4 regions of the Streptomyces sp. NPDC057950 genome follow, and region 3 is predicted to be linked to each of the others. Evidence: riboswitches for the same ligand, from Rfam matches in the RefSeq annotation. Region 3 holds a riboswitch; each other region holds the start of a gene.
The links. A riboswitch is a leader RNA that binds a small molecule or an ion and turns the genes downstream of it on or off. The one in region 3 is predicted to bind cobalamin.

Region 1 (7,293 bases), on a different contig from region 3:
GCGCTGCGCGAGCACAGTGCAGGCCTCAACGCGGGCCGTCGGGACTACCTGTTCAGTCTGATCAAGACCTTCGGTCACCGCGCGGACGTCCTGCTGCCGGACCGGGCGGCTGTGACGATGACCGCGCCGTTCCTGCGCGCGTACACCGAGCTGCTGGTACGCACCTGCCACCGGCGGGGGGCCCACGCCATCGGTGGCATGGCCGCCCACGTGCCGGGCCTGGACCGGGCCTCTGACGAGGCGGCACTGGCCGGCGTCCGGCTCGACAAGGAGCGTGAGGCCGAGGACGGCTTCGACGGCTCCTGGGTCGCCCACCCCGGTCTCGTGCCGGTGTGCCGTGAGGTCTTCGACGGTGTACTCGGCGACCGGCCCCATCAGATCGAGCGTACCCGCGGCAACACCGGGGTGGACGCCGCGGACCTGCTGCCCGTGCGCCGCGTCGGCGGGCCGCCCACCGAGGAGGGCGTGCGCACCAACATCGCGGTCACGCTCCGATACTTCGATGCCTGGCTGCGCGGCAGTGGGGCCGTCGCCCTGTACGGCCGGATGGAGGACGCGGCGACCGCGGAGATCGCCCGGGTACAGATCTGGCAGTGGCTACGGCACCGTGTCGTCGACCGGGAGACGGTGCTGCGGCTGCTCGACGACGAACTCGCCGCACTGGGTGCCGAGTACCCGTGGGCCGCCGTCGACGAGGTGCGGTCCCTCTTCGAACGCAACGCCCTGGAAACCGAGTTGCCCCTGTTCTTCACCCCGGACGCCTACACCCGCCATCTCGTCCGGCACGCCCAGGCGGCCTGACCGGTCGGCCCGCGCGGAGGTTCCCCTGATACGACCAGGGTTGAGGTCCCTGGTGCATCCGGGGTCGAGGGCCCCGGGCACCGGTGGATCCGGATCGAGGGGTCCGGACGGCGCCGCCGGCCGAGAGTCGCAGGCCGTGGATTCCGGGAGAACGCGAGAGGGCCCCCGGACGGATCCGGTGGGCCCTTCGCGCGAGATCGCCCGCTGATGTCCCAGGGGGCGATCTCGGTAGGTCGTCCCTGCGCCGATCGGTCAGTTCGGGACGGGAGTTGCCGCCGTGGGGACCGCCGCCGGACGCGGGGCCAGCAGACGCTGTGCCAACTCCCCGAAGACCAGGCCGAAGCCGGTCCACAGGGTGAGCTGGATGGCGAGGGCCGAGGTACGGAACCGCCACAGCAAGGTGGCCGGGAAGTCCTTCGGGACCTCGTTGATGACCGGGAGGAACTCGTACGCGATTCCGATCGCGAGAGCGAAGAAGACGACCGCGGCGACGGTGGCGTACCAGGTGCCCCAACGGGGTGCGAGCCGCTTGCCCAGGATCACGGCGGCGACCGCGAGCAGCACACTCAGCACCATCATCAGGAAGTACAGCGTCGTGCGCTTGCCGATGGTGTCGGGGTCGCCGACGGACGGCGGGTTGGCCGGGTACTTCAGGAACGGCACGACGTACACCGCGAGCAGCGCGCAGCCGGACAGCAGCAGCGCGGTCGCGCGCGGGCTGAAGCGTCCGACGCGGCCGAGTGCGAAGCAGTACGCGAGGGCGGCGATCCCGCCGAAGGCCACCCCGTAGATCAGCACGCCGGTGGCGAGGCCGCCGGTGGACTGAAGGCTGCGGCTGACGATCTCGACCTCGTGCCCGTGTGCCGGGGCGTGGGCCTCTTCGAATCCGATGGCGTCGTCGACGCTGGGCTCGCCCAGGAAGTAGGCGACGACGAGGGCCAGCACACCGGCGGCGAGGCCGGCGAGCATGCCCCGCACGAGAAGGTTTCTGACGGTTGCGGAGTTCATGGGTGCGCGGTGTCCCTCGTCAGTGGCAGGGGAAGCCGAGGAGGTGGCGGGCGTCGTGCACCCACTCGTGAACGTCCTCGCCGGAGACGACGGAGGTGGCGCCCTGCTCGGCGCCGACGAAATAGAGCATGACCAGCATCAGGATGCCGAAGAAGACCGCCCAGGGGACGATCGTGCCGATCGGCAGCTTGGCGGGCATCGGGGTGGCTGTCGGCGGAGCGACGGTCTGCGCCATGGCAGGACCTCCTCGGGAGTTCGCGTCCCATCTCGGTGGTGCACAGGACGACAGCTGCGGGTCTGACTTGAGAAACCCCCTGAGGACGGGGTCTCGTTCACAGTGGCGCGACCGTGCCGGATTTCCACCGGCTTCCGCCATGCCGTCGTCGATATCGCACTGACCGTACCGCGTGGCGGGTTCATGGCCAAGACCGTCCCCGCCGCCGTGATCTTCGTCTCGCCGGGCGGGGCGGCGGCCGTGACCTGTGGGTCAGCGGTGGGGAAAGCGGGCCGACCGCTTCCCGGCGAACACGCTCAGGGGCCACTCATATGCCCCGGCCCGATGAACGCGACGGAACGCGACGGCCCCGCTCACGAGGGCTCCTCCCGCGTGATGTCGGGTGCGACGAGGCCGAGTTCACGCTCGCCGAGCGGTGTGAAGAAGCGTGCGACGTCCGCGGCGGAGACCTCGGCGAGCGTCGGCGGTGACCAACTCGGTGCGCGGTCCTTGTCGATGACCTGGGCCCGGATGCCCTCCACGAGGTCCGGTTCGGTGAGCGCCGCGCAGGAGACGCGGTATTCCTGGTCGAGCACCTTCTCCAGGGAGCCGGGCCGGCGGGCTCCGCGCATCGCGGCGAGGGTGACCTTGAGCGCGGTGGGTGACTTGGTGAGCAGGGTCTCGGCAGCCTTCTTGGCCGCGATGTCCCCGTGGTCCAGCAAGCGGCTCACGATCTCCTCGACGGTGCCGGCGGTGTAACAGGCGTCGATCCAGCGCCGCGCCTCCGCGAGGACCCCGGGCGGCGCGTCCCTGACGTGACGGCCCAGAACTTCCCGTACGGGCGCGTGAGCGAGGTCCTGGACGAGTCGTGGCAGGGAGTCGGACGGCACGTAGTGGTCGGACAGCCCGCACAGCAGGGCGTCGCCCGCGCCCACCGGGGTTCCGGTCAGTGCCAGGTGTGTGCCCAGTTCACCGGGCGCGAGAGCGAGGAGGTAGGTGCCGCCCACGTCCGGGACGAAGCCGATACCGGTCTCGGGCATCGCGATCCGGGAACGCTCGGTGGCGATCCGTACGTTGCCGTGCGCGGAGACACCGACGCCGCCGCCCATCACGATGCCGTCCATCACGGCGACATACGGTTTCGGGTAGCGGGCGATACGGGCGTTGAGCCGGTACTCGTCGCGCCAGAAGGCAGTCGACGCCGTGCCGTCCCCGTACCGGGCGTCGTCGTGGATGGCGCGGATGTCGCCGCCCGCGCACAGTCCCCGCTCCCCCGCGCCGGTCACGACGACGGTCTTCACGGCCGGGTCGTGTTCCCAGAGCGTGAGCGCGGCGTCGACGCGGCGGACCATGGCGTGAGTGAGGGCGTTGAGCGCCCGGGGCCGGTTGAGGGTGACGTACGCGGCGCGCCCCTCGGTACGCAGGAGTACGGATTCGTCGGTGCCGGTGAACGCCCCGGCGTCGTGGGCGCCGGTCATCCGAACGCCCCCATCAGGCCGCGGGCCACGTTGACGCGCATGTTCTCGTTGGTTCCTTCCAGGATCCGGTGGACACGGAGGTCGAGGACGATCTTCTCGGTGCCATGGTCGCTCAGGTGGCCGTCGCCGTTGCGTGGGGGCGGGGACCCGGTCGGTCACGGAGCATCCGGTGGGCGGCGGTGGCGAACCGCCCGGCCATCGCGCGGGGGTGCGACGGGCGACGCCGCGCGGCGTGTCGCAGCCTCTGGTCGCGACACGCCTGCCGTCTCGGCACCGACACCCGCGTCCTCGACCCGGAGCGAGACCGGGCGTCGACGTACTCGTCGGCCGGGAGAAGCGCGACCGGGCCGGCCCCGGGCGGCCCGCGTCCCTATCGCGGGGCTATACGCTCCAGCAGTCGGGCGGCCGCGGCGATGTCGCATCCCTCCAGGCGTGAGAAGACGTGACGCCGCACGCTCGCGAGATTCGTGGGCCATGCCTGCTCGAGGCGCGTCCGTCCCGCGGTGGTCAGGGAAGCGAGCCACCCGCGTCCGTCGTTCGGGCACCTCTTGCGCAGCACGAGCGACTGCGACTCCAGGCGGTTCACCACTCTCGTCGTGCCGCTCACCGACATTCCGCACGTGTTCGCCAGGTCACTCATGCGCAGTTGGGCGTCGGGGGCCTCGGAGAGGTGCACCAGTACGGTGTACTCGGTGCCGCTGATCGGTTGGTCCATGAGCATGTCGGCGTCGACGGCGCGCGACAGGGTCGCCGTCACTCTGCCGAGGGCCCGCAGGAACGCCTCCTCGTCGACGGTGAGGGGCTGGATCGTCTGCTCAGGCTCGATCGCGTCCGCCATGAACACAGTGTAGGTGTCGGGCGGCGACCTCATCCGGTGTGCGTCCCGAGCTCCGACGAGAGGTGCCGGAAGCAGGAGCACGGCACGCAAACCGCGTGGCGGACGGTCGGCGACGCGGCCGCTTCGACGAACCCACGCCTCTGCCCGGTGCACCGACTCCACTGCCGGACAGAGGCGTTGTCGTTGCTGGACGGCAGCGCCGCGGCCATGACGGACACGACCGAGGTGTGGCGTTCCCCGTCCGGCCGCTCGCCGACAGTGCCTCCGCGGTGGCCTGTCTCCGCTTCCCTTTTCCCTTTCGTCCCGCACGCGCGTCCCGCCGACGACGTGTGCCGAGAGCTCCGATGCCAGGCGCGCGGCCGGTGCTCGCCTTACACGATCATCCGGTTCCGGCCAGTACGGTACCTACCTGTGGCGCGGCCCGACCGCCCGCCGCCAGTGGACCAGGAAGCGGAGAAGAACACCGGATGAGCGTACGTTTCGAGGAGATCGACTGGCGGTCGACGCCCATGGGCGAGATCAGTCTGCGTCGTCGCCGGCACCCGGTGTCAGGAGAGGACGTGTACGAGGTCAAGCTCGGCGACGAGTACCTGATGTCGAGCCTCTTCACCGAGGGCGAGGTCGAGCTGGCCCGCCTCGGTCTGGCGGAACTGCCCGAGGGCCCGCTCGACGTCGCCGTGGGCGGTCTCGGTCTCGGGTACACGGCCAGGGCGGCGCTGGACGATCCGCGGGTCGCTTCGCTGATCGTGGTCGACGCCCTGGCCGAGGTGATCGACTGGCACCGGCGCGGCCTCGTACCGCTCGGCGCTGGCCTGGCGTCGGACCCCCGGTGCCGACTGGTGCGCGGAGACTTCTTCGCGATGGCCGCGGGAAGCGCGGCGGCGGGCGGCCCGGTACCCGCGGACGGTCCCCAGGCGGAGGGTGCGCGGGCCGGGACCGGCGAGGCCGCGCGCGGGCTGGACCCGGAGAGTCCCGGGCGTCGCTTCCACGCGATCCTGCTGGACGTCGACCACTCACCGCGTCATGTGCTGCACCCCGGCCACGCCGCGCTCTACGGCCGGGAGGGGCTGACCGCGCTGGCGGAACTCCTTTATCCCGGAGGTGTGTTCGCCCTGTGGTCGAACGACCCGCCGGACAGCGAGTTCGGCTCGGTGCTCGCGGAGGTGTTCGTGCAGACCGCCGCGCACGTGGTCGATTTCGACAACCCTCTCCAAGGCGGCACCGCGGCCAACACCGTCTATGTGGCACACAGGCGTGCCGAGTGAGGTGACCCGCCCCGTCCGGCGGACGAGACCGCCGCTTCCTGTCGGCGAGCGGCGGTCCGCGCCTGGCACCGACCGTGTTCCGACAGACCCGCGGTCTGTCGGGGCGCGTCCTAGCCTGTGTATGCCTCCAGTTCCGACAACTGTGCCGCCGGCCAACCGGTGTTACCCGTGACGGTGACCCTCAGATAGCGCGTGGAGGTGCCGGGCAGGGTGACGGTCGCGGTGTTCCCGCTCGCCGGATCGAACGTGTAGGACGCCGAGGACTTGAGCGTGGTGTAGGCGTTGTTGTCGGTGCTGCCCAGGATGCTCAGGGTCTGAATACGGCCGGCCCAGGCGGACGCCGGGGGCAGTTTGAGGACGACACGCTTCACCGCCTTGGAGGCGCCGAGGTCGACCGTGACCGACTGGGGGAAGGCGTTGTTCGCGCTCTCCCAGTAGGTGTTGGCGTTGCCGTCCACGGTGTTGGTGGCAGGGTAGACGTCGGTGTGGCTGGTTTCGGTGACAGGCCGGTTCTTGGCGAGGTTGACGGTGGGGTCCGCCGGGGGCTCGGTCGGTGGGTCGGTGGGCGGGTCCGTCGGCGGCGGTGTGCCTCCGCCCGGTACTCCCCCGTTGGTCCACTTCGGATCGGGCCAGGTACCGGTGCAGACCGGAGGGTCGGCGTACCAGCCGCTGTTGCCGGCACCGCGGGTGATCTCGAACCCGGACCCGATGCAGTTGTGGATCGGATTGGACTGGCCGATGTTGGTGGCCGTCACGTAGCTGAACGACGCCGTGCCCGGAGCCTGGATCTGCAGGGCGTAGGTACCGGCCCCGTCGATCCGCACATGGTCGAAGTGGAGACCTCGTGTCGCCCCCTCGATCAGCATGATCGCGGCGTACGAACTGTCCAGGATCTCGCTGTCGGTGACGTTGATGGTCGCGTCGACCGGTTCGTTGAGCCCGCTGAACCAGACCGCGCCGACACCGAACTGCCAGTTGTAGTCGTTGTTCCCGGTCCGGATCAGGGTGTTGCGTGCTGCCGTGATGGTTCCCGAGACCGCGGTGCCCTGACCGGAGTTGACGCCGGGATAGCGGTTGGCGATGTGCAGGCCACCGCCGTTGGTGAGGGTGTCCGCCATGACGTTGTCGGAGATCGTGATGTCCTTGCCGCCGTACGTCACGATGTTGTTGGCGAGGATCGGCAGGACCACCGTGTTGAAGGTGAACTTGTTCTTCACGTTGGGCACGCTCTCCGCCCACATCGCCAGTCCGTCGTCACCCGAGTTGCGTACGAAGGTGTTGGTGACCGTGGAGTTGGTGACGCCCATGTGGAAGTTGACGCCGTCGGCGGTCTGATCGAGGATGCGGCTGTTCTTGATGGTGAAGTTGTCCATCGGGCCGTCCATCCAGGCCCCGCATTTCGTGTGCTGCATCCACACGTTGTCGACCGTCGAATTCGACAACGCGCCACCGATGGCATTGACCTGGTCGTCGTCCACTCGCTCGCGGATGTCACCGATGATGGCGAAGTCCTTGAGGGTGACGTTCTTGCTGCCGCCCTGGTTGGCGTACTTGCCGTAGACGCCGACGGCCTTCGCCCTGTTCGACGGGTCGCGGCCGGTCAGAACGCTGTACCAGGGGCCCGCGCCCGCCAGGGTCACCTGGTCCACGACGATGTGGTCGCGCACGTCGTACGTGCCCTGCGGGATG
Region 2 (7,293 bases), on a different contig from region 3:
TCCGGAACCCGGAGCGGGTCCCGGTGACCTCAGTAGCCGATGATGCGGGCGGCGAAATAGGCCGCCACGATGATCGCCCCGATGACGATCAGGCCGAGCCACCACAGGGGGTGCTCCCAGATCCCGCCGTCCGGCCGTTCCTGATGTGCCTCGGCGATCGAACCCTCGACCGGAGGGGTTTCGCCCGGTGGCACCAATGGCTGTGACATGTTCCCACTCTCCACCCCCGGGGACGCCGCCGCATCTCAGCACTCCGAGATATACAGCTGAAACTGTACAACTCAAGCTGCGGGTCCTACGGTGAACGCATGAAACCGTGCAACGCATGAAGGAGACCCCGCGCCCGTCGCCGTCCGCGGTTCAGGCCTCGCGACAGGTCCGTACGGTCATCAGCCGCCTGCGCCGCCGCATCCTGAACGCCGCGGAAGCCGAGGACATCACTCTGGGACAGGCGTCCGTTCTCACGCACCTGTCCGGCAGGCCGGGCGTCACGGCCAGTGAGCTCGCCGCGGCCGAGGGCGTACGCCACCAGTCGATGACGACGACGATCGCGTCGCTGACCGCCTTGGGACTGGTGGAACGGCATCCCGACCCCGACGACCGGCGCCGTCTGCTGATCGCGCTGACCGAGGAGGGGCACCGACGGGTCGAGGAAGGGCGACAGGTCCGGCAGGAATGGCTTGCCGGCCGGCTGCAGGAGAGGTGCACGGAGGAGGAACGACGGACCGTGATGGCCGCCATGACGGTACTGGAGCGCCTCACCCATGACTGAACGGAAGACAGCCTCACCCATGACTGAACGGAAGACAGCGGAGCGGGGCACGACGGCGACGGCGGGCTTCGACCGGCGGCTGCTGCCGCCGATGATGCTGGGTTCCGTCCTGAACCCGGTCAACTCGACGATCATCGCCGTCTCGCTCATACCCATCGGCGACGCCCTGGGCGCACCACCCTCGCAGACCGCGTGGCTGGTCTCCGCCCTCTACCTGGCCACCGCTCTCGGGCAGCCCGTGGTCGGCCGGCTCATCGACGTCTTCGGGCCGCGCCGGCTCTTCCTCGTCAGTACGAGTCTTGTCGGGGTCGCCGGTGTCGTCGGCACCCTGGCACCGAACCTGGGGGTGCTGATCGCCTCGCGGGTCCTGCTCGGGTTCGGCACGTGCGCCGGGTATCCAGCCGCGATGGCTCTGCTGCGCAGCGAGGCCAGGCGCACCGGGCGGGACAGCCCCGGCGGGGTACTGACCGCCCTGGCCGTCACCAACCAGACCATCGCCGTGATCGGCCCGCCGCTGGGCGGCCTCCTGATCGGTCTGGGCGGCTGGCGCGCCACCTTCGCGCTCAACGTGCCGCTGGCCGTGGCGGCCGTGCTGCTGGGGCTGCTCCGGCTGCCCAAGGAGCCCGCCGGCGGGGACTCCCCGCAGCGCGGGCACCTCGCGGCCCGGCTCGATCTGCCCGGCATGGCACTGTTCGCCGTGACGCTCCTCGCGCTGCTGCTCTTCCTGATGAACCTGCACCTGCGCGACTGGTACCTGCTGGTGGCCGCCATCGCCGCGAGCGCCGCGTTCGCGGCGCGGGAGCTACGGGCCCCCACCCCGTTCATCGATCTGAGGGTGCTGGGCGGCAACACCCCACTGCTGGCGACCTACGGACGCGCGCTGGTCGCCTACATCGTCTCCTACGCCTTCCTCTACGGGTTCACCCAGTGGACGGAGGAGGGCTTCGGGCTCTCGCCCGTCCATGCCGGGCTGGCGCAGATTCCCATGTTCCTGGTGGCCATCGGTGTCTCGATCGCCTCCGGACGGCGCACGGGCGTGCGCGGGAAACTGCTCGTCGGCGGGCTGGGGCAGGTCGTCGCCTGTCTGGTGATGCTGACACTCAGCGGGGACAGCCCCGTGTGGTCGCTGATCCTCGTCGCCCTGATCTTCGGCGTCCCGCAGGGGCTGAACAGCCTGGCCCTGCAGAACTCCGTCTACTTTCAGGCCGATCCCGAGCGGACCGCCTCCTCGGCCGGCCTGCTGCGCACCTTCGCCTACGTCGGCTCGATGGTCGCGTCCGCCACGGCGGCCGCCTCCTTCGGGCGGCGCGCGGACACCGGAGGCATGCACCACCTCGCCTGGGTCATGCTCGGCGCGGGCGTGCTCTACCTCCTCCTGACGGTCTTCGACCGCACACTCGGCCGTGCCACGGACAGGGACACCTCGGCAGAGGGGTCACAGGCGTCATAGACCGTCCCGCGGCTTCCCGCACACCCGGACGAAAGCGCAGACCATGCCCCGCACCGCCCTCCTCGTGATGGACCTCCAGCTCGACCACCTCGCCCAACTGCCCGCCGACTACCTCCCGCACGCCGTGGAAGCACTCGGCACGGCGCGCGCCGCGGGCGTCCCCGTCATCCACGTCGCGCTCCGACTGCGCCCAGGCCACATCGACGCCCACCCCCGCAACAAGGTCTTCGGCTCCCTCCCGCCCCATGTCTTCACCGCCGACGACCCCGGTGCCGCCATCCACCCCGATGTGGCCCCGGCGGAGGGCGAGATCGTCGTCCACAAGAACCGCGTCAGCGCCTTCGCCGGGAACAACCTCCAGCAGATCCTGGCCGCCCAGGACATCGAGCACCTGGTCCTGGCCGGCATCGGCACCGGCGGCGTCGTCCTGTCCACGGCCCTGCAGGCAGCCGACCTCGACTACAAGCTCACCGTCCTGTCCGACGCCTGCGCCGACCTCGACAGCGCGGTTCACCACACCCTCGTGAACGACGTCCTCACCCGGCGCGGCGAGGTCACCACCGTCGAGGAGTGGGCCCGCACCCTCGACGCCGGTTCGTGAAAAGGTTGGTGAGCCCCCATGAGCGTCGGCGAAGGACCGCGGGCGCGGCGGACGGCCGGGGCGGACCGAGTGGGTGGTCCGCCCCGGCCACGCCGGCGTCAGGAGGCCGTCGGCTCCAGGCCGCTTCGGACCTCGCGGGCCGCCGTCACCAGGTTCTCCAGTGCGGACCGCACTTCCGGCCAGCCGCGGGTCTTCAGGCCACAGTCGGGGTTGACCCACAGCCGTTCGGCGGGAATGGCCTCGAGCCCCTCGCGCAGCAGTTCCGCGGCTTCGTGGGCACTCGGTACGCGCGGTGAGTGGATGTCGTACACCCCGGGTCCGGCCTCGCGCGGGTAGCCGTGGGCGCCGAGTTCGCGGGCGACCTGCATGTGGGAGCGGGCGGCCTCCAGGCTGATGACGTCGGCGTCGAGGTCGTCGATGGCCCGCACGATGTCACCGAACTCGGCGTAGCACATGTGGGTGTGGATCTGGGTGTCCGGGCGTACGCCGCCGGTGCTGAGCCGGAACGCCTCGGTGGCCCACTCCAGATAGGCGGGGCGGTCGGCGGCGCGCAGGGGCAGTGTCTCGCGCAGCGCGGGCTCGTCGACCTGGATGACCGATGTACCCGCGCTCTCCAGGTCGTCGACCTCGTCGCGGAGGGCGAGCGCCACCTGGCGGGCGGTGTCGCCGAGGGGCTGGTCGTCGCGGACGAAGGACCAGGCGAGCATGGTGACCGGTCCCGTGAGCATGCCCTTGACCGGCTTGGTGGTGAGCGACCGGGCGTACGTGGTCCAGCGCACCGTCATCGGTTCGGGCCGTGAGATGTCGCCGGCCAGGATCGGCGGGCGGACGTAGCGGGTGCCGTACGACTGGACCCACCCGTGCTGCGTGGCGAGGTAACCCGTGAGCTGTTCGGCGAAGTACTGCACCATGTCGTTGCGTTCGGCCTCGCCGTGAACCAGGACGTCGATGCCGGTCCTCTCCTGGAAGGAGATCACCTCGCCGATCTCGGCCCTGACGCGCTCCTCGTACCCGGCGACGTCGATCCGACCGGTGCGCAGATCGGCCCGTGCGGCGCGCAGTTCGGCGGTCTGCGGGAAGGAACCGATGGTGGTGGTCGGCAGGAGGGGGAGGCCCAGATGCGCACGCTGGGCGGCGGCCCGCTCGGTGTACGGCTGGGAGCGGCGGGCGTCGGTGGCCGTGACGGCGGCGGCGCGGGCGCGGACCGCCGGGTCGTGGGTGATCGCGGAGGCCGCCCGGAGGGTGAGGTCGGCCCGGTTGGCGGCCAGTTCGGCGGCGATGGTGTCGGTGCCCCGGGCGAGGCCCTTGGCGAGGGTGGCGATCTCGGTCGCTTTCTGGCGGGCGAAGGCGAGCCAGCGCAGGATCTGCGGGTCGATGTCCCGTTCGGCGGAAGCGTCGAGCGGTACGTGCAGGAGCGAGCACGAGGCGGAGACGTCCACCCGGTCGGCGAGCCCGAGCAGGGTGGCGAGTGTGCCGAGGGACCTCTCCAGGTCGTTGACCCAGATGTTGCGGCCGTCGACCACGCCGGCCACCAGACGCTTTCCGGGCAGGCCGCCGACGGCGGCCAGGGCGTCGAGGTTGGCGGCGGCCGCGCCGGTGAAGTCCATCGCGAGGCCGTCCACCGGGGCCTTGGCCAGTACGGGCAGGGCGTCGCCGAGCCGGTCGAAGTACGAGGCGAGCAGCAGCTTCGGCCGGTCGGTCAGCGCGCCGAGGTCGCGGTAGGCACGCTCGGCGGCGCCGAGTTCGGCGGGGGTGCGGTCCTGGACCAGAGCGGGCTCGTCGAGCTGCACCCAGTCGGCCCCCGCCGCGCGCAGGTCGGCGAGCACCTCGGCGTAGACGGGCAGCAGCCGGTCCAGCAGGGTCAGCGGTTCGAAGTCCGCGGCGACACCGGGCGCCGGCTTGGCCAGCAGGAGGTAGGTGACCGGACCGACGAGGACGGGCCGGGCCGTGTGACCGAGGGCGATCGCCTCCCTGAGGTGCCCTACCTGGTGGGCGGAGTCGGTCCTGAACACCGTGTCCGGACCCAACTCAGGGACCAGATAGTGGTAGTTGGTGTCGAACCATTTGGTCATCTCCAGCGGCGCCACGTCCTGGGTGCCGCGCGCCATCGCGAAGTACCCGTCGAGCGGGTCGGCTTCGACGGCCTTGCGGTGCCGCTCGGGGACGGCGCCGACCATGACACTGGTGTCGAGGACGTGGTCGTAGTACGAGAAGTCGCCGGTGGGCACCTCGTGGACGCCGGATTCCGTCAGGTGCCGCCAGTTCGACCGGCGCAGACCGGCGGCGGTCTCCCGGAGGGCGCCGGCGGTGGTCCGGCCCTTCCAGTAGCCCTCGATCGCCTTCTTCAGTTCACGGTCCGGACCTTGGCGGGGGTAGCCGTACACGGTGGCTCGTGCTGCCGCGGCTGCGGGCTTGGCTGTCACGGAAATCTCCTTCGCGAGATGTCTCGTCGGGATCCCGGCGACGGGACGCGGACGCGAAGGGGTGACGAACCGGGCGGATCCCGCCCGCGCCACGAGGCGCGGTCGTCCGCCGGTATGTACGCCGACCCGCCCACGAGGTCACCGGGATGTCCGCGCGCGAACGGTCGCGTGCGGGCAACGGGCAGGTCTTCGGACTCGCGGGCGCGGCTTCCCCGAAGGGCATCCACCTACTGGCCGTCGCTTCCCGGACCCGGTCGGGCCCAGTGCGTATGACGGCGGTCGTTCCCACTCACCGCTGCGGGGCAGTCCCGGATTCCCACCGGGTTCCCTCTTACGACGCATCCCGCCTGGCGGACGGGGCGAACCAGCTGCACAGGCCACCCTAGGGGGCGAGGCGGTCCCGTGGCGGGAGCGGCTCACATCGCTGACGGTGACATGGGACACCGGCCGCGGTCGCCCAGGGCTCGGCGGCGCGTGTTCCTGGGGCGGCGCGGGCGCGCACCGTGTCCGTCTCACCAACACGGTGCCGCGTCCCGTCGTGGACGGGCGGACTGCCCTGACGCGTCAGCGTTGCGTGCCGCCGAACACGCCCAGGATGCGTTCCGCCGCCAGCGTGGCCGTCAACTCCCCGTCCCGCACCTGCTGTTCGAGGGCGGGCGTGAGGGCTCGTACCGCCGGATCCGCGTGCAGCCGGCCGAGGAGCTCGTCGCGCACCATCGTCCAGGTCCAGTCGACCTGCTGGTCGCGGCGCTTGGCGGCGAGGCGGCCGGTCGAGTCCAGCAGGACGCGGTGCTGTTCGAGGCGCTCCCAGACGGCTTCCAGGCCGGTCGACTCGCGCGCGCTGCAACTCAGCACGGGGGGCGTCCACGCCGCGTCCACCGGGTGCATCAGACGAAGGGCGCCCGCCAACTCCCGTGCCGCGGAACGCGCGTCCCGCTCGTGCGGGCCGTCCGCCTTGTTGACGGTGATCACGTCCGCGAGCTCCAGGACCCCCTTCTTGATGCCCTGCAACTGGTCGCCGGTGCGGGCCAGCGTGAGCAGCAGGAAGGAGTCGACCATGTTCGCCACGGCGGTCTCGGACTGGCCGACGCCCACCGTCTCCACCAGGATCACGTCGTAGCCCGCCGCCTCCATCACCACCATCGACTCCCGTGTCGCCTTCGCCACGCCGCCGAGGGTGCCCGCGGTGGGGGAGGGGCGGACGAAAGCGGCGGGGTCCACCGCCAGGCGCTCCATACGGGTTTTGTCACCCAGGATCGAACCGCCCGTACGGGTCGACGAGGGGTCGACGGCGAGCACCGCGACCCGGTGCCCGAGCGAGGTGAGCATCGTGCCGAGCGCGTCGATGAAGGTCGACTTGCCCACACCCGGCACCCCGGTGATGCCGATGCGCCGGGCGTTGCCGCCGTGGGGCAGCAACTGGGTCAGCAGGTCCTGCCCGAGGGACCGGTGATCGGCCCGGGTCGACTCGACGAGAGTGATGGCCCGCGCGATGTACGCACGCTTCCCGTCGAGTACGCCCTTCACATAGGAGTCGAGGTCGATCGCCATGGGCCTCAGCCGTGTCCGAGACCGGTGGCCAGCCGTTCCACCAGGTCGTACGCCGCGTCCGGGATCACCGTTCCCGGCGGGAAGACGGCCGCCGCGCCCATCTCCAGCAGGGTCGGCACGTCCTGCGGAGGGATCACCCCACCCACCACGATCATGATGTCCTCGCGTCCCTCCTCGGCCAGTTGCTCGCGCAGCGCCGGGACCAGGGTGAGGTGCCCGGCGGCCAGCGAGGACACCCCGACGATGTGCACGTCCGCCTCGACGGCCTGCCGTGCCACCTCGGCCGGGGTCTGGAACAGCGGGCCGACGTCCACGTCGAAGCCGAGGTCGGCGAAGGCGGTGGCGATGACCTTCTGCCCGCGGTCATGGCCGTCCTGGCCCATCTTGGCCACCAGGATGCGCGGCCGGCGGCCCTCGGACTCCTCGAAGGCGTCCACCCGGGTGCGGGTGCGCTCGACGGACGGCGACTCGCCTGCTTCGTTGCGGTACACACCCG
Region 3 (7,293 bases):
ACTCGGCCTTCTCCCGGATGGAGGGGATGTTCTCGACGGCCGCGAAGGCCGCCGTCCTGTCCTCCGGATCGGGCAGATAGGTGTCCAGCAGGGTCAGATAGAACTGGACGTGCACGGCCTCCTCGAACAGCTGGCGCGAGAGATACAGGCGCGCCTCGGGGGAGTTGATGTGCTTGTACAGCGTCAGGACGAGGTTGTTCGCCACGATCGAGTCGCCCGTCGCGAAGAACGCGACCAGTCGGCCGATCATGTGCTGCTCGCCCTGTGACAGCTTCGCCAGGTCGGCGACGTCCGAGTGGAGGTCGACCTCCTCGACCGTCCAGGTGTTCTTGATGGCGTCCCGGTAGCGCTCGTAGAAGTCCGGGTAGCGCATGGGACGCAGGGTGAGTTCGAAGCCCGGGTCGAGCAGGTTCTTCTCGGTGGAGCTCATTACTGACAGGCCTCGCAGGACTCGGGGTTCTCCAGGGAGCAGGCGACGGCGTCGGGGTCGGGGTCGGCGACCTGCTGGAGGGGGATGGACTTCTCGGGCTGGGCCTGCGCCCGGGCGGCACGGGCGATGCGGGTCGCCGGGCGCGAGCGCAGGTAGTACGTCGTCTTCAGGCCCGACTTCCAGGCGTACGCGTACATCGAGGAGAGCTTGCCGATGGTCGGCGTCTCCAGGAAGAGGTTCAGCGACTGGGCCTGGTCCAGGAACGGGGTACGGGCCGCGGCCATGTCGATGAGGCCGCGCTGCGGGATCTCCCACGCCGTGCGGTACAGGTCGCGGACGTCCTGCGGCACCCAGGTGAAGCCCTGCACCGAGCCGTTCGCCTCGCGCAGCGCCTCCCGGGTCTGCGCGTCCCACACCCCGAGCTTCTTCAGCTCGGCCACCAGGTAGGAGTTGACCTGGAGGAACTCACCGGACAGCGTCTCGCGCTTGAAGAGGTTCGAGACCTGCGGCTCGATGCACTCGTACACGCCCGCGATGGACGCGATCGTCGCGGTGGGCGCGATGGCGAGCAGCAGCGAGTTGCGCATGCCGACCGCGGCGATGCGCTCCCGCAGCGCCGCCCAGCGCTCCGGCCAGTTCAGCTCGACGGCGAAGTGGTCGGGGTGCAGCACACCGCGGGCGGTACGGGTCTTCTCCCAGGCCGGCAGCGGGCCGTTGCGCTCGGCGAGGTCGGCGGATGCCTCGTAGGCGGCGAGCATGATGCGCTCGGCGATGCGGGTGGAGAGCGCGCGGGCGGCGGGCGAGTCGAAGGGCAGCCGCAGCTTGAAGAAGACGTCCTGGAGGCCCATCGCGCCGAGGCCGACGGGGCGCCACTTGGCGTTCGACCGGCCCGCCTGCTCGGTCGGGTAGAAGTTGATGTCGACGACGCGGTCGAGGAAGGTGACGGCGGTGCGGACCGTCTCGTCCAGGCGCTCCCAGTCGAGATCGCCGGTCGTCGTGTCGACGAACGCGCCGAGGTTGACCGAGCCGAGGTTGCAGACGGCCGTCTCCCCGTCGTCCGTGACCTCCAGGATCTCGGTGCACAGGTTCGAGGAGTGCACGGTGTGGCCCGGCTCCGCCGTCTGGTTGGCCGTGCGGTTGGCGGCGTCCTTGAAGGTCATCCAGCCGTTGCCGGTCTGCGCCAGGGTGCGCATCATGCGGCCGTAGAGGTCGCGGGCCGGGATGGTCTTCTTCGCCAGGCCCTTCGCCTCCGCCGCGCGGTAGGCCGCGTCGAACTCGGCGCCCCACAGGTCGACCAGTCCGGGCACGTCGGAGGGGGAGAAGAGGGACCACTGCGCGTCGGCGTCGACCCGGCGCATGAACTCGTCCGGGATCCAGTGCGCGAGGTTCAGGTTGTGCGTACGGCGGGCGTCCTCGCCGGTGTTGTCACGCAGCTCCAGGAACTCCTCGATGTCGGAGTGCCAGGTCTCCAGGTAGACCGCGGCGGCGCCCTTGCGCCGGCCGCCCTGGTTCACCGCGGCGACCGAGGCGTCGAGGGTCTTCAGGAAGGGGACGATGCCGTTGGAGTGGCCGTTCGTGCCGCGGATCAGTGAACCGCGGGAGCGGATACGGGAGTAGGACAGCCCGATACCGCCCGCGTGCTTCGACAGGCGCGCGACCTGGTGGTAGCGGTCGTAGATGGAGTCCAGCTCGTCCAGCGGGGAGTCGAGGAGGTAGCAGGACGACATCTGCGGGTGCCGCGTACCGGAGTTGAAGAGCGTGGGGGAGGACGGGAGGTAGTCCAGCCGGCTCATCAGGCCGTAGAGCGCGGCCACTTCGTCGACGGACCGGGCCGTGTCGTCCTCCGCGAGGCCGGACGCCACCCGGAGCATGAAGTGCTGGGGGGTCTCGACGACCTTTCGGGTGATCGGGTGCCGGAGCAGGTAGCGGCTGTGCAGGGTGCGCAGGCCGAAGTAGCCGAAACGGTCGTCGCCCGCGGTGTCGATCAGGGCGTCCAGGCGGGCCGCGTGCAGGTCGACGAAGTCCGCCGTGCGGTCGGCGATCAGACCCTCGCGCCGGCCCGTGGTGATGGACTCGGAGAACGTCGTGACGCCCTGCGAGGCGGCCTCCTCCGCGATGCCGACGGTCAGCAGCCTGGCGGCCAGCCGCGAGTACACGGGGTCCTCGGAGATGAGGCCGGCGGCCGCCTCGGTGGCCAGCTCGCGCAGCTCCGCGTCGTCCGCGTGCGTGGACCGGCCGCGCAACGCGGCGGCGGCGACCCGGCCGGGGTCGGCGCCGGGGAGGTCGGCGGTGAAGTCGGTCAGGGTACGCAGCAGCGTGGTACCAGGACCGTCCGTCTCCACCGGGGCCCGCTGCGCGGACTCCGCTTCCACCGGGGCCTGCTGGGCGGAAACTGAAACCGGGTCGGCTGGCGCGATGGTCACTTGGGGCTCTCCCTCGCTCGGCACGGGGCCTGGCGGAGGGCAGCGGGACACGCGACTCGGTGACGGGTACGCGTGCGTCCACCGGCCCATTCCACGAGGCCCGGACGTCGTCGGCGCCCGGGCCGGCTGGCCGGGGCACGCTGTCGGCAGGTCCTCGGACTGAAGCCCGTACGCGAATGCGCACAAGTACACCGTTGCGGGACAGTTCCGGATTCGCACCGGATTCCCCTGCGACGACAGCGAGCATGAGCATACATCTAGTGCCGGGCCGAGGAAGCACCCCCACATGTTGTGCCGTGTCGGCTTCGGAGGGCGCTACGGAGTGTGCCTGAAGGTCAACTCGTAGGTGAGGAGGAAGACGTCGTCGAGGTGCGGAACCGGGTTCGAGGCGTGCTCCGGGGCGCGGGTGAAGCCGAGGCGTGGGTAGAGGCGCTGGGCGCCGCGCGTGGTGCGCCGGGTGGACAGCACCACGCGCACAGCCCCCGGTGGCCCGCGCGCGGTCGGCACCGGGGTGCTCCTCCGGCCGTGCCGGCCTGATGACGGTGTCCGTGCCGGGCGTGCGCGCCGGACGCACGGCGACGGGCCGCCGGATCTCTCTCCGGCGGCCCGCTCCGCGGTACCGCTGTCCCGGGCCGCGCCCGGCGGTTCCCGCCCGGTGGGAGCGGGCGGGACTTTCGCGACGCGCCCTAGTGGCCCGCCTCCGCGGTGGCGGGGGGCAGCTCGGCCTGGACTCCCGGGTCGCCGGCGTCCGCCGTGTAGTCCTCCGGTGTCGTCTCGTCCACGCCGTCGGGTGCCTTGAACGCCCGCAGGGCGAAGGTGAGGACGACGGAGACCACCACGTTCATGACGAACGCCGTCAGACCGATGTAGCCGATCTCCCCGATCCCCGGGATCTCCTTCGAGCTGCCGCCGAAGTGCGCTTGCGTCGGCGAGGCGACCCCGTAGGCGGCGAGCGTGCCGTAGAGCATGCCGACCGCCCAGCCGCCGAGCAGCGCCCAGCGGTGGAACCAGCGCGTGAACAGGCCGCCGACCAGGGCCGGGAAGGTCTGCAGGATCCAGATGCCGCCCAGGAGCTGGAAGTTGATGGCGACCGTCTTGTCCATCGTCAGGACGAAGACCAGCGCGCCCACCTTCACCAGGAGCGAGACCAGCTTGGAGACCTTCGTCTCTTGCTGCGGGGTCGCGTCCGGCTTGATGAAGTCCTTGTAGATGTTGCGGGTGAAGAGGTTCGCGGCCGCGATGGACATGATGGCCGCGGGGACGAGGGCTCCGATGCCGATCGCGGCGAAGGCCACACCCGCGAACCAGGCCGGGAACATGTCCTCGAAGAGCTGCGGGATGGCGAGCTGGCCGTTGGTGACCTTCACCCCGGCCGCGATCGCCATGAAGCCGAGCAGGGCGAGCAGGCCCAGCATCAGGGAGTAGAGCGGCAGGATCGTGGTGTTGCGCCGGATCACCTCACGGCTGCGGCTGGACAGCGTCGCGGTGATCGAGTGCGGGTACATGAACAGGGCGAGCGCGGAGCCGAGTGCCAGGGTGGCGTAGGTCCACTGCCCGGCCTGGGCCGGTACGATCCCGCCCGCGCCGGCCGCGGCGTACTTCTCGCTCGCCGAGTGGAAGATCTCGTCGAAGCCGCCCAGCTTGATCGGGATGTAGATGATGGCCACCGCGATCACGATGTAGATCAGCGTGTCCTTCACGAACGCGATCAGGGCGGGGGCGCGCAGGCCCGACGAGTAGGTGTACGCGGCCAGTACGCCGAAGGCGATGAGGAGCGGGAGGTCCTTGACGAACCAGTTCGTGTTCTCGCCGCCGCCGACGCCCATGACGTCCAGCACGGCCTGGATGCCCACCAGTTGGAGCGCGATGTACGGCATGGTCGCGAGGATGCCGGTGACGGCGACGGCGAGGGACAGGCCCTTGGACCCGAAGCGGCCGCGCACGAAGTCCGACGTCGTCACATAGCCGTGCTTGTGCGAGACGGACCACAGGCGGGGCAGGAACGTGAAGACCAGCGGGTAGACCAGGATCGTGTACGGCACGGCGAAGAAGCCGGCCGCGCCCGCCGCGTAGATCGCGGCCGGTACGGCGACGAAGGTGTACGCCGTGTAGAGGTCGCCGCCGAGCAGGAACCAGGTGACCCAGGTGCCGAACGACCGCCCGCCCAGGCCCCATTCGTCGAGGCTGTGCTCGTTGTCGGCCTTGCGCCAGCGCGCGGCCAGGAAGCCCATGACCGTGACGGCCACGAAGAAGATGATGAAGACGGCGAGTGCCACGCCGTTCACGCCGTCGTTCATGCGTCGGCACCGCCCTTCGTGGTGGCGCGGGCGCGCTGGTCACGCTGCCACAGCTGGTACGCGGTCACGGTGAGCACGGTCGAGAGAAGCACCCACAGCATCTGGTACCAGTAGAAGAAGGGGATGCCGATGAAGGCCGGGTCGACCTTCGCGTACGAGCCGACCCACAGCATGGCCACGAAGGGGGCGATCAGGCAGAGGGCGATCACCACGCGGAGCGGTGTCACCACCCGGACCGGTGTCACCACCGGTGGTTTCGCTTCCGGCACGTCTGACATGGGCGGCTCCGTCCCCTCGCTGGTCACCTGTGCAATGCGCAGGAAATCTAGGCGACGGTTCCGCTTTATGGAACCCCATCCCCGGCGGTGGATGTGGAGGGTTGGTGTGCGGGAGCGCGGGCGGGCCGGCCGGTGAACTCCCTTGCCGGGCCGCGCGTTGCCCCCACGGCCCGGAGCGGAGCCGGCCGCGTCGCGTACCGGACCCGCCGCGCCTCGGCCGGGACCGTGCCTCGAACGTGAACGCGAAGTGGTACCGCGGGGCCCGCGGGGGACCGTCGGTCACCCCGGCCTCGGGGACACCGGTGTCTCAGTCCTGCGGGCGCTTGAGCCTGGCCACGAACTTGTAGCGGTCGCCCCGGTACACCGAGCGCACCCACTCCACCGGTTCGCCCTGCCGGTCGATCGAGTGCCGGGACAGCATCAGCATGGGCAGACCGACGTCGGTGCCGAGCAGTCCGGCCTCGCGCGGGGTGGCCAGCGAGGTCTCGATGGTCTCCTCGGCCTCCGCGAGGTGGACGTCGTACACCTCGGCGAGCGCGGTGTAGAGCGAGGTGTACTTGACGAGCGACCGGCGCAGCGCGGGGAAGCGCTTCGCGGACAGATGGGTCGTCTCGATGGCCATCGGCTCGCCGCTGGCCAGGCGCAGCCGCTCGATGCGCAGCACCCGGCCGCCGGCCGAGATGTCGAGCAGTTCCGCGAGGGTCTCGTCGGCGGTGATGTAGCCGATGTCCAGGAGCTGCGAGGTGGGCTCCAGCCCCTGGGCGCGCATGTCCTCGGTGTACGAGGTGAGCTGGAGCGCCTGGGAGACCTTGGGCTTGGCGACGAAGGTGCCCTTGCCCTGGATGCGTTCGAGCCGGCCCTCGACGACGAGTTCCTGGAGGGCCTGGCGCACGGTCGTGCGCGAGGTGTCGAACTCGGCGGCGAGAGTGCGCTCGGGCGGCACCGGTGTGCCGGGCGGCAGAGTGTCCGTCATGTCGAGCAGGTGCTTCTTGAGGCGGTAGTACTTGGGCACGCGCGCGGTACGGATGGGGGCCCCACCCTCGTTCTCCGCACTGCTGACGTCGGTGCTCATGCTCTGCCTTCCCGGCTCCGGGTGCCGAAGCGACCGGCATCCCGCCGGTCACGGGTCACATCGTGGCACGGCTTCGTGTGCGAGTGTCTCCCGCACGCTCCGTGATCCCCTCTATATACCGTCGGCGTACCTGTTGGTCTAGTCCATCGTGCGCGCGGGGTTCCTGAACAGCCCTGCCGTTTATGCCACTTACCTACTTAAAGGTCCTTGCATATGTAGGTCCCATAACGGACGGTCGGCCGGGCTTACACACCCTTGACACCCCTCTAGGTCTAGGCCAAGCTCCCCGTACTGGTCTACACCATTGGTCCAGGTCCCAGCCCCACGGGCAGTAATCGGCAGCGATTCGGCGTGTGTCACCGCGGTGGGCAGGGGGGTTTGTGGCATCCCTGAGGAGGGTGGCGTGAAGCGGAAGCTGGCAGCTGCGATCGGTATCGCGGGCATGATGGTCTCCATCGCGGCGTGCGGGGGCAGTGACAACAAGTCCGGGGGATCGGACAAGGGCGCGGACGCCAAGGAACTGACCGTCTGGCTCACGGTGGACGCCCAGAACAACTGGCCCGAGCTGGTCAAGGCCGCGGACGCCGCGGTGAAGGCGAAGCACCCGGGCGTCAAGATCAACCACGAGTACTACGGCTGGCCGGACAAGAACACCAAGCTCGACGCCGTCCTCGCCACCGACAAGGCCCCCGACGTGGTCGAGATGGGCAACACCGAGATGCTCGGCTACATGGTCAAGGGAGCCTTCGCCCCCGTCGACGCCTCGAAGTTCGACAACTCGGCCGGGTGGCTC
Region 4 (7,293 bases), on a different contig from region 3:
ATTCGGGTCCCGCCCGCGGCAGGCCGGCCGAGGACGGAGCGGCAGGCCGGCCGAGGACGGAAATGACTGGTCCACCGGTCCCGCCGGTCGGTAGCCTCCGTCCATGATCGAGGACAGGGAGGCGGAAACGCCTCGGGAGGTCTGCTGGCGGGGCAGGGGCGTCGCCCTCGCGCCGCTCGACGTCGACGACGCGGAGCTGATCCACGGCTGGCGTTCCGACCCCGTGGCCGCCCACGAGATCGGCATATGGCCGCGTTCCCTGTCCGCCGTGCGCGAGCGCGTCGAGCGAGACCGCGACGAGCACGACCGCGACGACTTCCTCGTCCTGCTCCCGGACGGCACGCCGATCGGCCACATCGCCCTGACGGACCAGGACATGGTCGACGGCACGGCCGAGATCATGCTGGTTCTGGACCCCGCCCACCGCGGCCGGGGCCACGGCACGAACGCCGTCGACGCGCTGGTCGACCTCGCCTTCGGTGAACTGCCCATGCACCGCGTCCAGGCGGTCACCCACACCACCAACACCGGGGCCCTCGGTGTCCTGGCCGGGGCGGGGTTCGTTCAGGAGGGGGTGCGCCGCTCCGCCTGCCTGCACCGGGGCCGCCGGTACGACGTCGCGGTGCTGGCCCTGCTCCGGGAGGAGTGGCAGGAGCTCACCCGACCCCGGTCATGGGACGTGCCGGTCACCGGCCGGTGACCCGGGCCGGGGATTCCCCGGTGGTTCGCTCCCGTACGGCGTGATCCAGGCTGCTCCGCCCTCGCTTCGCACGCTCCCGGACCTGCCGGGCGGATCCCAGGCGATCCCCGGTCCGGCGAACGAGCTCGTGCCCGGGTCAGGAGGGGCGCACCGCGGCCCGCCGCTCCAGGATGTCCAGGGCCCGTTCCGCCCACCGGATGTTCTCCTCCTCGAAGGAGCGTCCGCGCATCAGGGTGAGATAGGGGCCCACCCGCCCCGCGCGGGCCAGGAACTCGTCCTCGGTGAGTCCGTCCAGCAGGCGCGCGCGCAGCCGCTCGTAGCGGGCCAGCTTGGCGCGCGCCCACTCCAGCCGTTCGGCGATCGCCGCCCGTACGGCCGCGTCGTCGCCCGCGTCGACGGACTGGACCTTGACCAGCAGTTCGTCGCGGATGGCGGTGGGTTTCGGAGGGGCCGCCGTGAACGCGCGCAGGGCGCCGCGGCCCGCCGCGGTGAGGGAGAAGACCCGCTTGTTCGGACGCCGGTCCTGCCGCACCAGTCGGGCCTCGATGAGTCCCTCGGACGTCATCCGCTCGAGCTCCCGGTAGAGCTGCTGCGGGGTCGCCATCCAGAAGTTGGCCACCGAGGCGTCGAACTCCTTGGCCAGGTCGTATCCCGACGCCTCACCCTCCAGGAGCGCGGCGAGAACCGCGTTGCGCAATGCCATGGGCCAAGGCTAGACGGCACACACCCCCACGACTAATCTCTTACGCACCTATTCAATTAGTTGACTATGAGAGCGGGGACCACCGATGCACCCCTTCCGCAAGGCCGTGGAGGCCGGCGACCTCGCCGCGGTCGAGGAGCTGCTGGCCGACGACGTCGTGTTCACCAGCCCCGTCGCCTTCAAGCCCTACCCGGGCAAGGCGATCACCGCGGCCATCCTGCGCGGCGTCACCCGCGTCTTCACCGACTTCCGCTACGTACAAGAGATCGCGGGTGCCGACGGCCGTGACCACGCGCTGGTCTTCACGGCGAAGGTGGGCGACAAGGAGATCAACGGCTGCGACTTCCTGCACTTCGACGAGGACGGCAGGATCGACGACCTGATGGTCATGGTCCGCCCGCTCTCGGCGGCCCATGCGCTCTCCGAGGCCATGGGCGCGCAGTTCGAGCGGATCTCGCGGGAGGCGGCGGAGGCCGGGGAACGGTGAGCCGCGCCCCCGGGGGCCGGTCGTCCACGTGGTGTTTGGCGTGGCCCCCGAGGGCTACCCGCGCCGGGTGACCACGACGACGAAGACGAAGCCGACGACGAAGCCGAAACCGAAGACGAAGCAGACGTCCGCACCGGCGTCCGAGCAGGCACCGATCCGCTTCCTGGAGGACCGCTTCGACTGCGCGCAGGCATGCGCCGAGTGCGCCCTCGCCTGCGCGCTGCGGGCGAGCCGTATCGATCCCGACGGACCCGAGGTGCGGCAACTCGCGCGCCGTATGGGCCTCATGTGCGCCGAGGTGTGCGACGCGACCTGCCTCGTCCTGAACGGGCAGCACCACCGGGGCGAGGCGGGCATCCGTGTCCAGGTCGAGTGGTGCCGGTCCGTCTGCCGTGAGTGCGCGGACGTCTTCGACCGGTGTCCCGGCGCACAAGTGAGTGCGCGGGCCTGCCGCGCGTGTGCCCAGGCGTGCACGGACTTCCTCGCGACGCTGCTACCCGCCTGAGCCGCCCGCTTCCGCCGACGGGGCGAGCGGCCGTCCGGCCCGTACGTTCCAGCGCCCGGAGCGGCCGCTGAACTCGGTGGCGGTCAGAGGCGGTACGTCGACCCGCCAGAACGCCGACTCCGGTGCGCCCAACACCCGTACCACCAGCGCGCGTACCACCTCCGGCTCCACCACGGCGACGGTCCGGCCCGTCAAGCGCGCGGCCGTGTCGAGGCAGCCCGCCACCCGGTCGCAGAACGCCCGCACCGACTCACCGCCGTGCGGTGCCGCGCCGGGATCGGCCAACCACTGGGCCACCGCCTCCGGTTCCTTGGAGCCGACCTCCTCCAAGGTCGCGCCACGCCATCGGCCGACGTCCAGGCCGGCCAGCTCCGGGACGTCCAGGACCCCGTCGAGGCCCAGCGCGTCGGCGGTCTCGCGGCATCGCACGGTGGGGGAGACCCACAGCCGCTCCGCGCCCGGGACCGCGCCCGCGGCGGCCCGCGCGAGCCGCAGCCCCGCGGCGTCCACCCGGCCCCCTTCGTCGAAGCGGGCCTCCCGCAGGGCCGCGCCGATCGCGGCTGAGATCAAGATCACTCGGCTCGTCATACGTTCACTCTCGTGCGCTGTCGTGTTCGCCCGTGCCCGAAACACCCTGCCGGAACAGGGAATCCGCCGACGTCTCCCCGGTTCCGGGGCGCAACGGCGTTGCTGTCACGCGCCCTTGGCCGGGCCCCGGCTTCGCGGTACGGTCTGGATGATATTGACGACGGTTCGGCGGAAGTCCGGTGGGAGTCCGGCACGGTCGCGCCACTGTAAGCCCAGCGCACGTCACCCCTCCCAGGGGCGGCGGAGGTCGAGCGAGTCAGACCCGCGGCCGTCGTCCTGTGCACCACCGAGACGGGACGCGAGTTCCCCAGGAGGTACTGCCCCATGGCGCAGTCCGTCGCCCAGCCGACCGCCACCCCCACCGCCGTTCCCGCCAAGCTGCCGATCGGCGCGATCGTCCCCTGGGCGGTCTTCTTCGGCGTGCTGATGCTGGTCCTGCTCTACTTCGTCGGCGCCGAACAGGGCGCCACCTCCCTCGTGTCCGGCGAGAACGTCCACGAGTGGGTGCACGACGCCCGCCACCTCCTCGGATTCCCCTGCCACTGACGGCCAGGACAGAAGGGGGCGCCCGCCGGGGCGCCCCCTTACGCATGTCACCGCCATTCCCTATTTCTGGAACACGTTCTACGGTGTGCGCCGTCAGGTCCCGCCTTGGGGAGCCAGGAGGCGCCGTGCATCTCGAATACACGCCGGAGCAGCAGCGGTTGCGGACCGAACTGCGTGAGTACTTCGCCGAGCTGGTGCCCGACAACGCCTATGCCCGGTACGGCGATCCCGCGGCGCAGAAGCGGTTCTACCGTGAGACGATCCGCCGCCTCGGCACGGACGGCCGGCTCGGTGCGGGCTGGCCCGAGGAGTACGGCGGCAGCGGGCTCACGCCCATGGAGCAGTTCATCTTCTTCGACGAGGCCGCCCAGGCGGGCGTACCGCTGCCCCTGATGGCGCTGAACACCGTCGGACCGACGATCATGCAGTTCGGCACCGAGGAGCAGAAGGGCTACTTCCTGCCCAGGATCCTCTCCGGCGAGATCGACTTCGCGATCGGCTACAGCGAGCCCGACGCGGGCACCGACCTGGCCGCGCTGAAGACCCGGGCCGTACGCGAGGGCGACGAGACCACCGGGCACTACACGGTCAACGGGCAGAAGATCTGGACGACGAACGGCGACACCGCCGACTGGGTGTGGCTCGCCGTCCGCACCGACCCGGACGCCCCGCCCCACAAGGGCATCACCATGCTCCTCGTACCGACCTCCGACCCGGGTTACTCCTGCACCCTCATCAACACCCTCGCCTCGCACGACACCACCGCCAGCTACTACGAGAACATCCGCGTCCCCGTCTCCCGCCGGGTCGGTGAGGAGAACAAGGGCTGGCGGCTGATCACGAACCAGCTCAACCACGAGCGCGTCACCCTCGCAGCCCACGGCACGATGGCGATCCGTGCCCTGCACGACGTCCAGCGCTGGGCCATGGAGACCAAGCTCGCCGACGGCCGCCGGGTCGTCGACCTTCCCTGGGTGCGCCGCCGGCTCGCGCAGACCCACACCCGGCTCGACGCCATGAAGCTCCTGAACTGGCAGATGGTGAACGCCGTCCAGCAGGGCACCCTCACCCCGCAGGACGCCTCCGCGGTCAAGGTGTACGGCTCCGAGGCGCGCCGGGACGCGTACGCCTGGCTCATGGAGATCGTCGCCATGCCGGGTGTCCTGAAGGAGGGCTCGGCGGGCGCCGTCCTGCACGGCGAGCTGGAACGCGGCTACCGGTCGGCGGTGATCTTCACCTTCGGCGGCGGCAACAACGAGATCCAGCGCGAGATCATCTCGTGGATCGGGCTGGGGATGCCACGGGTGCGGCGTTGACCTGCTTGTGACGAGGCTTTTTAGTTGGCACAAAAGCGGGACAGTTGGCACCGTGGCGAGGTGCGGACCGGCAGGGTAGCGGACCTGGCTTGCAGACTGTCTGAGGCGGCTGACCTGCTGCTTCCTCAGGGCTGGTGAGGTTCGGGCGTGCTGCGCGTTCGTGTCTCCTACTGGATGATCGTGCGTGCTGAGACACGGAGGCGCAGATTCTGGTCGCAGGGAGTCCCGAGTCGTGTCTAGTCTCAGTTGTCCGCGCCAACAGAACTGCTCGCTGCTTCGTCCCTCTGGGTGAGGCCTGTTGTGATCCTCACGCTAAGGTCAGCCCCGGATCAGGATGTCGTCAATGCGGATCTGGAGGCTGGCTCCACGGTCGCAGGCGCTCGCCAGATGCGCCGCGTAGACGTCGAGTCGTCTACGGAGATGGAGCCGGGCACCGCGCAAGTCGTCTCCCTGGAGAACGGAGAGTTCCCTGGTGAGCAAGGTGACGTCACCGCCGTTGCGCTCGGATTCACGGATGACGGGGCTGTGGACAGGTTCGCCCTGAGTGGCTCCGCTCCATGCGAGGGCGGCTCCAATCTCAGGGTCGCCCTGCTCGTGAAGTCTGCGGAGGCGAGGGATGCCGGCAGTCAGAAGGTGCCACTCTTCACTCGCCATGCGCCACTCGGCCAGGCGCTGGCGGCGGTTCGCGTAGTTGATTCGGTCCTGGGTGACATCGAGGTGGTCTGCGATTTGGTCGACTCGTCGGTCGAACTCAGACCACAGCTTAGGATCGAAGCGTTTGGCGAGGCTGGATATGAGCTTGGCGGCCATCTTCGGAGTCAGGTCGAGGACCTCGGCGCTTCGGGGCCAAGAGGCGCCGGTGATGAGTCTCACGAGCCGGATAGAGGCGGCGCGGCGCAGCGCGCGCACCCTGGGGCGTTGGTCTTCTGGCATGTGATCGAGGAAGCCATCGAAGTAGGTGTCGAACCAAGGTTTCGGCAGGTAGGCCGGGACTTCCTCAACCGAGAACCGGTGCTTGCGGGCCGGTGTCCGCAGGTTGCGTAGAGTGGCGAAGAACTCGTCGAGCGGGGTGCTGAGGGCGTGTGCGAGGGCGTGCCAGGTCTTGAGAGTCCCGATCGTGCGGCCCTGCTCGATCTCGATGAGAGTCCGTCTGGCGAGGCCACTACGGGCGGCGAGCTCGTCATAGCTCCATCCTCGGGCCGCCCGCAGGCGCGCGAGCTCCAGGCGGAGTGCCTCGAAGTCCGGATCGGGCGGAAAGATCGTCACTTGACCATCCGAAGGTGCAGACCCCTGCCCTGTCAGTGCAGACCTCTGCCCTATTTCCTCAGGTGGCAGCGTTGGGTGAGAGGGCAGACATCTGCACTACCGTGTGCGGCCGTCGCTCTCTCTTGAGCGGGCAACGGCGCGGGACAGGACTGGGAGGAGCGCGCGCCCTATGAGGCTCCGCACAACACACCCGACGATGCGGCGTGCCTGGATTGTGGAGCTGCGGCCCAGTTCTGGCGGGCCGCAGCTTGTGTGTCAGCAGTGCGACCACCGGGACGCCCTGCTCGCTGCCGTATCCGCGCGCTCCGCGGCGCTCGAGCATCTGGCTGGACATGCTCGGCGCAACCTTCTGCCGATATACCTGCGCACCTGTCAGTGCCATGAACGAGGCTGCCGCTGGCACCCCCGGCACCGCGGCTGCGCCGGTCCGATCCGTTTGCTTCTGGCGCGCGAGCGGGGTGGACGGCTCTGGCGCCTCGCCGATGCGTGTACGGCCTGTGCGTCGGTGACGGAGCAGGCCGCCATGGTTCCGGAAACCTCCCTGCGTGCGGCCGTGGCGTCGTCGGACAGCGTCGCGAGGCGCCGCAAGCGACGGCCCAGGGTGCCAGGCGACCAGATTCGGGTCCGGGAGATGCTCAGTTACCTGGCCGCAGCCCTGCCGATCCACACCGGTGCCGGGGCCCGGCTGCTCGCCGTGCAGTGCGCACTGCGCATGGACTCTCAAGGACGGGTTCGGCTGCCGATCGGAGTCCTGCGCAGCCTTCGCCTCGGCGGCGATCCGCTGCCGTGGAGCGAACTGGAGCAGGCGCGGTGGCTCCGTAGAACGTCGACCATCCCGGGCTCTGCCAGCAGAGTGGTGGTTGCCCAGATCCTCGACGAAATGCAGTTTGCTCCCGCACGCCCAGACCGCAGGAGGGCTGCTGACTGGGCGCTGCGCATGGCGAAAGGGGGCTGCGCACGCACCGATGACACCCTTGTGCGGCTGACCTCCCTCTGCCTTGCGGCACACACGGACCGATCGGCCGGTCGAGGGTGTGCTGAGACGGACCGGATCGCGCGTGAGTGCGGACTCGTCCCTGCGGCCCTGTATCCGGTGCTCGACCGGATGGCGGCATCCCTCGCCTCCTGGAGCGTGGCCCTTGCCTCAGGGGACCTGCGCTGGGAGCTGCTGTCGAAGGGCCG

Region 1: another riboswitch for cobalamin. It lies ahead of ACFVTC_RS26785 (CbtB-domain containing protein); the one in region 3 lies ahead of ACFVTC_RS13915 (ribonucleoside-diphosphate reductase subunit alpha).
Region 2: another riboswitch for cobalamin. It lies ahead of metE (5-methyltetrahydropteroyltriglutamate--homocysteine S-methyltransferase); the one in region 3 lies ahead of ACFVTC_RS13915 (ribonucleoside-diphosphate reductase subunit alpha).
Region 4: another riboswitch for cobalamin. It lies ahead of ACFVTC_RS03265 (CbtB-domain containing protein); the one in region 3 lies ahead of ACFVTC_RS13915 (ribonucleoside-diphosphate reductase subunit alpha).

The regions. Positions count from the first base shown of each region.
Region 1 covers NZ_JBHVPP010000017.1:106,626-113,918, reverse strand. The annotation lists gene aceB (malate synthase A) at 1-801, shown strand, start outside; gene ACFVTC_RS26790 (CbtA family protein) at 1,054-1,809, opposite strand; gene ACFVTC_RS26785 (CbtB-domain containing protein) at 1,829-2,044, opposite strand; cobalamin riboswitch at 2,082-2,232, opposite strand; gene ACFVTC_RS26780 (enoyl-CoA hydratase/isomerase family protein) at 2,398-3,501, opposite strand; partial or broken gene ACFVTC_RS26775 (acyl-CoA dehydrogenase family protein) at 3,498-3,629, opposite strand; gene ACFVTC_RS26770 (MarR family winged helix-turn-helix transcriptional regulator) at 3,872-4,339, opposite strand; gene ACFVTC_RS26765 (spermidine synthase) at 4,807-5,604, shown strand; gene ACFVTC_RS26760 (discoidin domain-containing protein) at 5,715-7,293, opposite strand, start outside.
Region 2 covers NZ_JBHVPP010000016.1:41,652-48,944, forward strand. The annotation lists gene ACFVTC_RS25415 (DUF6480 family protein) at 30-224, opposite strand; gene ACFVTC_RS25420 (MarR family winged helix-turn-helix transcriptional regulator) at 326-772, shown strand; gene ACFVTC_RS25425 (MFS transporter) at 792-2,222, shown strand; gene ACFVTC_RS25430 (cysteine hydrolase family protein) at 2,266-2,823, shown strand; gene metE (5-methyltetrahydropteroyltriglutamate--homocysteine S-methyltransferase) at 2,922-5,246, opposite strand; cobalamin riboswitch at 5,430-5,580, opposite strand; gene meaB (methylmalonyl Co-A mutase-associated GTPase MeaB) at 5,811-6,797, opposite strand; gene scpA (methylmalonyl-CoA mutase) at 6,803-7,293, opposite strand, start outside.
Region 3 covers NZ_JBHVPP010000007.1:4,437-11,729, reverse strand. The annotation lists gene ACFVTC_RS13920 (ribonucleotide-diphosphate reductase subunit beta) at 1-430, opposite strand, end outside; gene ACFVTC_RS13915 (ribonucleoside-diphosphate reductase subunit alpha) at 430-2,853, opposite strand; cobalamin riboswitch at 2,981-3,141, opposite strand; gene ACFVTC_RS13910 (hypothetical protein) at 3,169-3,360, opposite strand; gene mctP (monocarboxylate uptake permease MctP) at 3,540-5,150, opposite strand; gene ACFVTC_RS13900 (DUF3311 domain-containing protein) at 5,147-5,428, opposite strand; gene ACFVTC_RS13895 (GntR family transcriptional regulator) at 5,736-6,500, opposite strand; gene ACFVTC_RS13890 (extracellular solute-binding protein) at 6,904-7,293, shown strand, end outside.
Region 4 covers NZ_JBHVPP010000001.1:722,481-729,773, forward strand. The annotation lists gene ACFVTC_RS03240 (GNAT family N-acetyltransferase) at 104-700, shown strand; gene ACFVTC_RS03245 (PadR family transcriptional regulator) at 837-1,403, opposite strand; gene ACFVTC_RS03250 (nuclear transport factor 2 family protein) at 1,489-1,890, shown strand; gene ACFVTC_RS03255 (four-helix bundle copper-binding protein) at 2,045-2,395, shown strand; gene ACFVTC_RS03260 (histidine phosphatase family protein) at 2,384-2,983, opposite strand; cobalamin riboswitch at 3,128-3,271, shown strand; gene ACFVTC_RS03265 (CbtB-domain containing protein) at 3,308-3,529, shown strand; gene ACFVTC_RS03270 (acyl-CoA dehydrogenase family protein) at 3,655-4,845, shown strand; partial or broken gene ACFVTC_RS03275 (helix-turn-helix transcriptional regulator) at 5,887-6,111, opposite strand; gene ACFVTC_RS03280 (hypothetical protein) at 6,743-7,293, shown strand, end outside.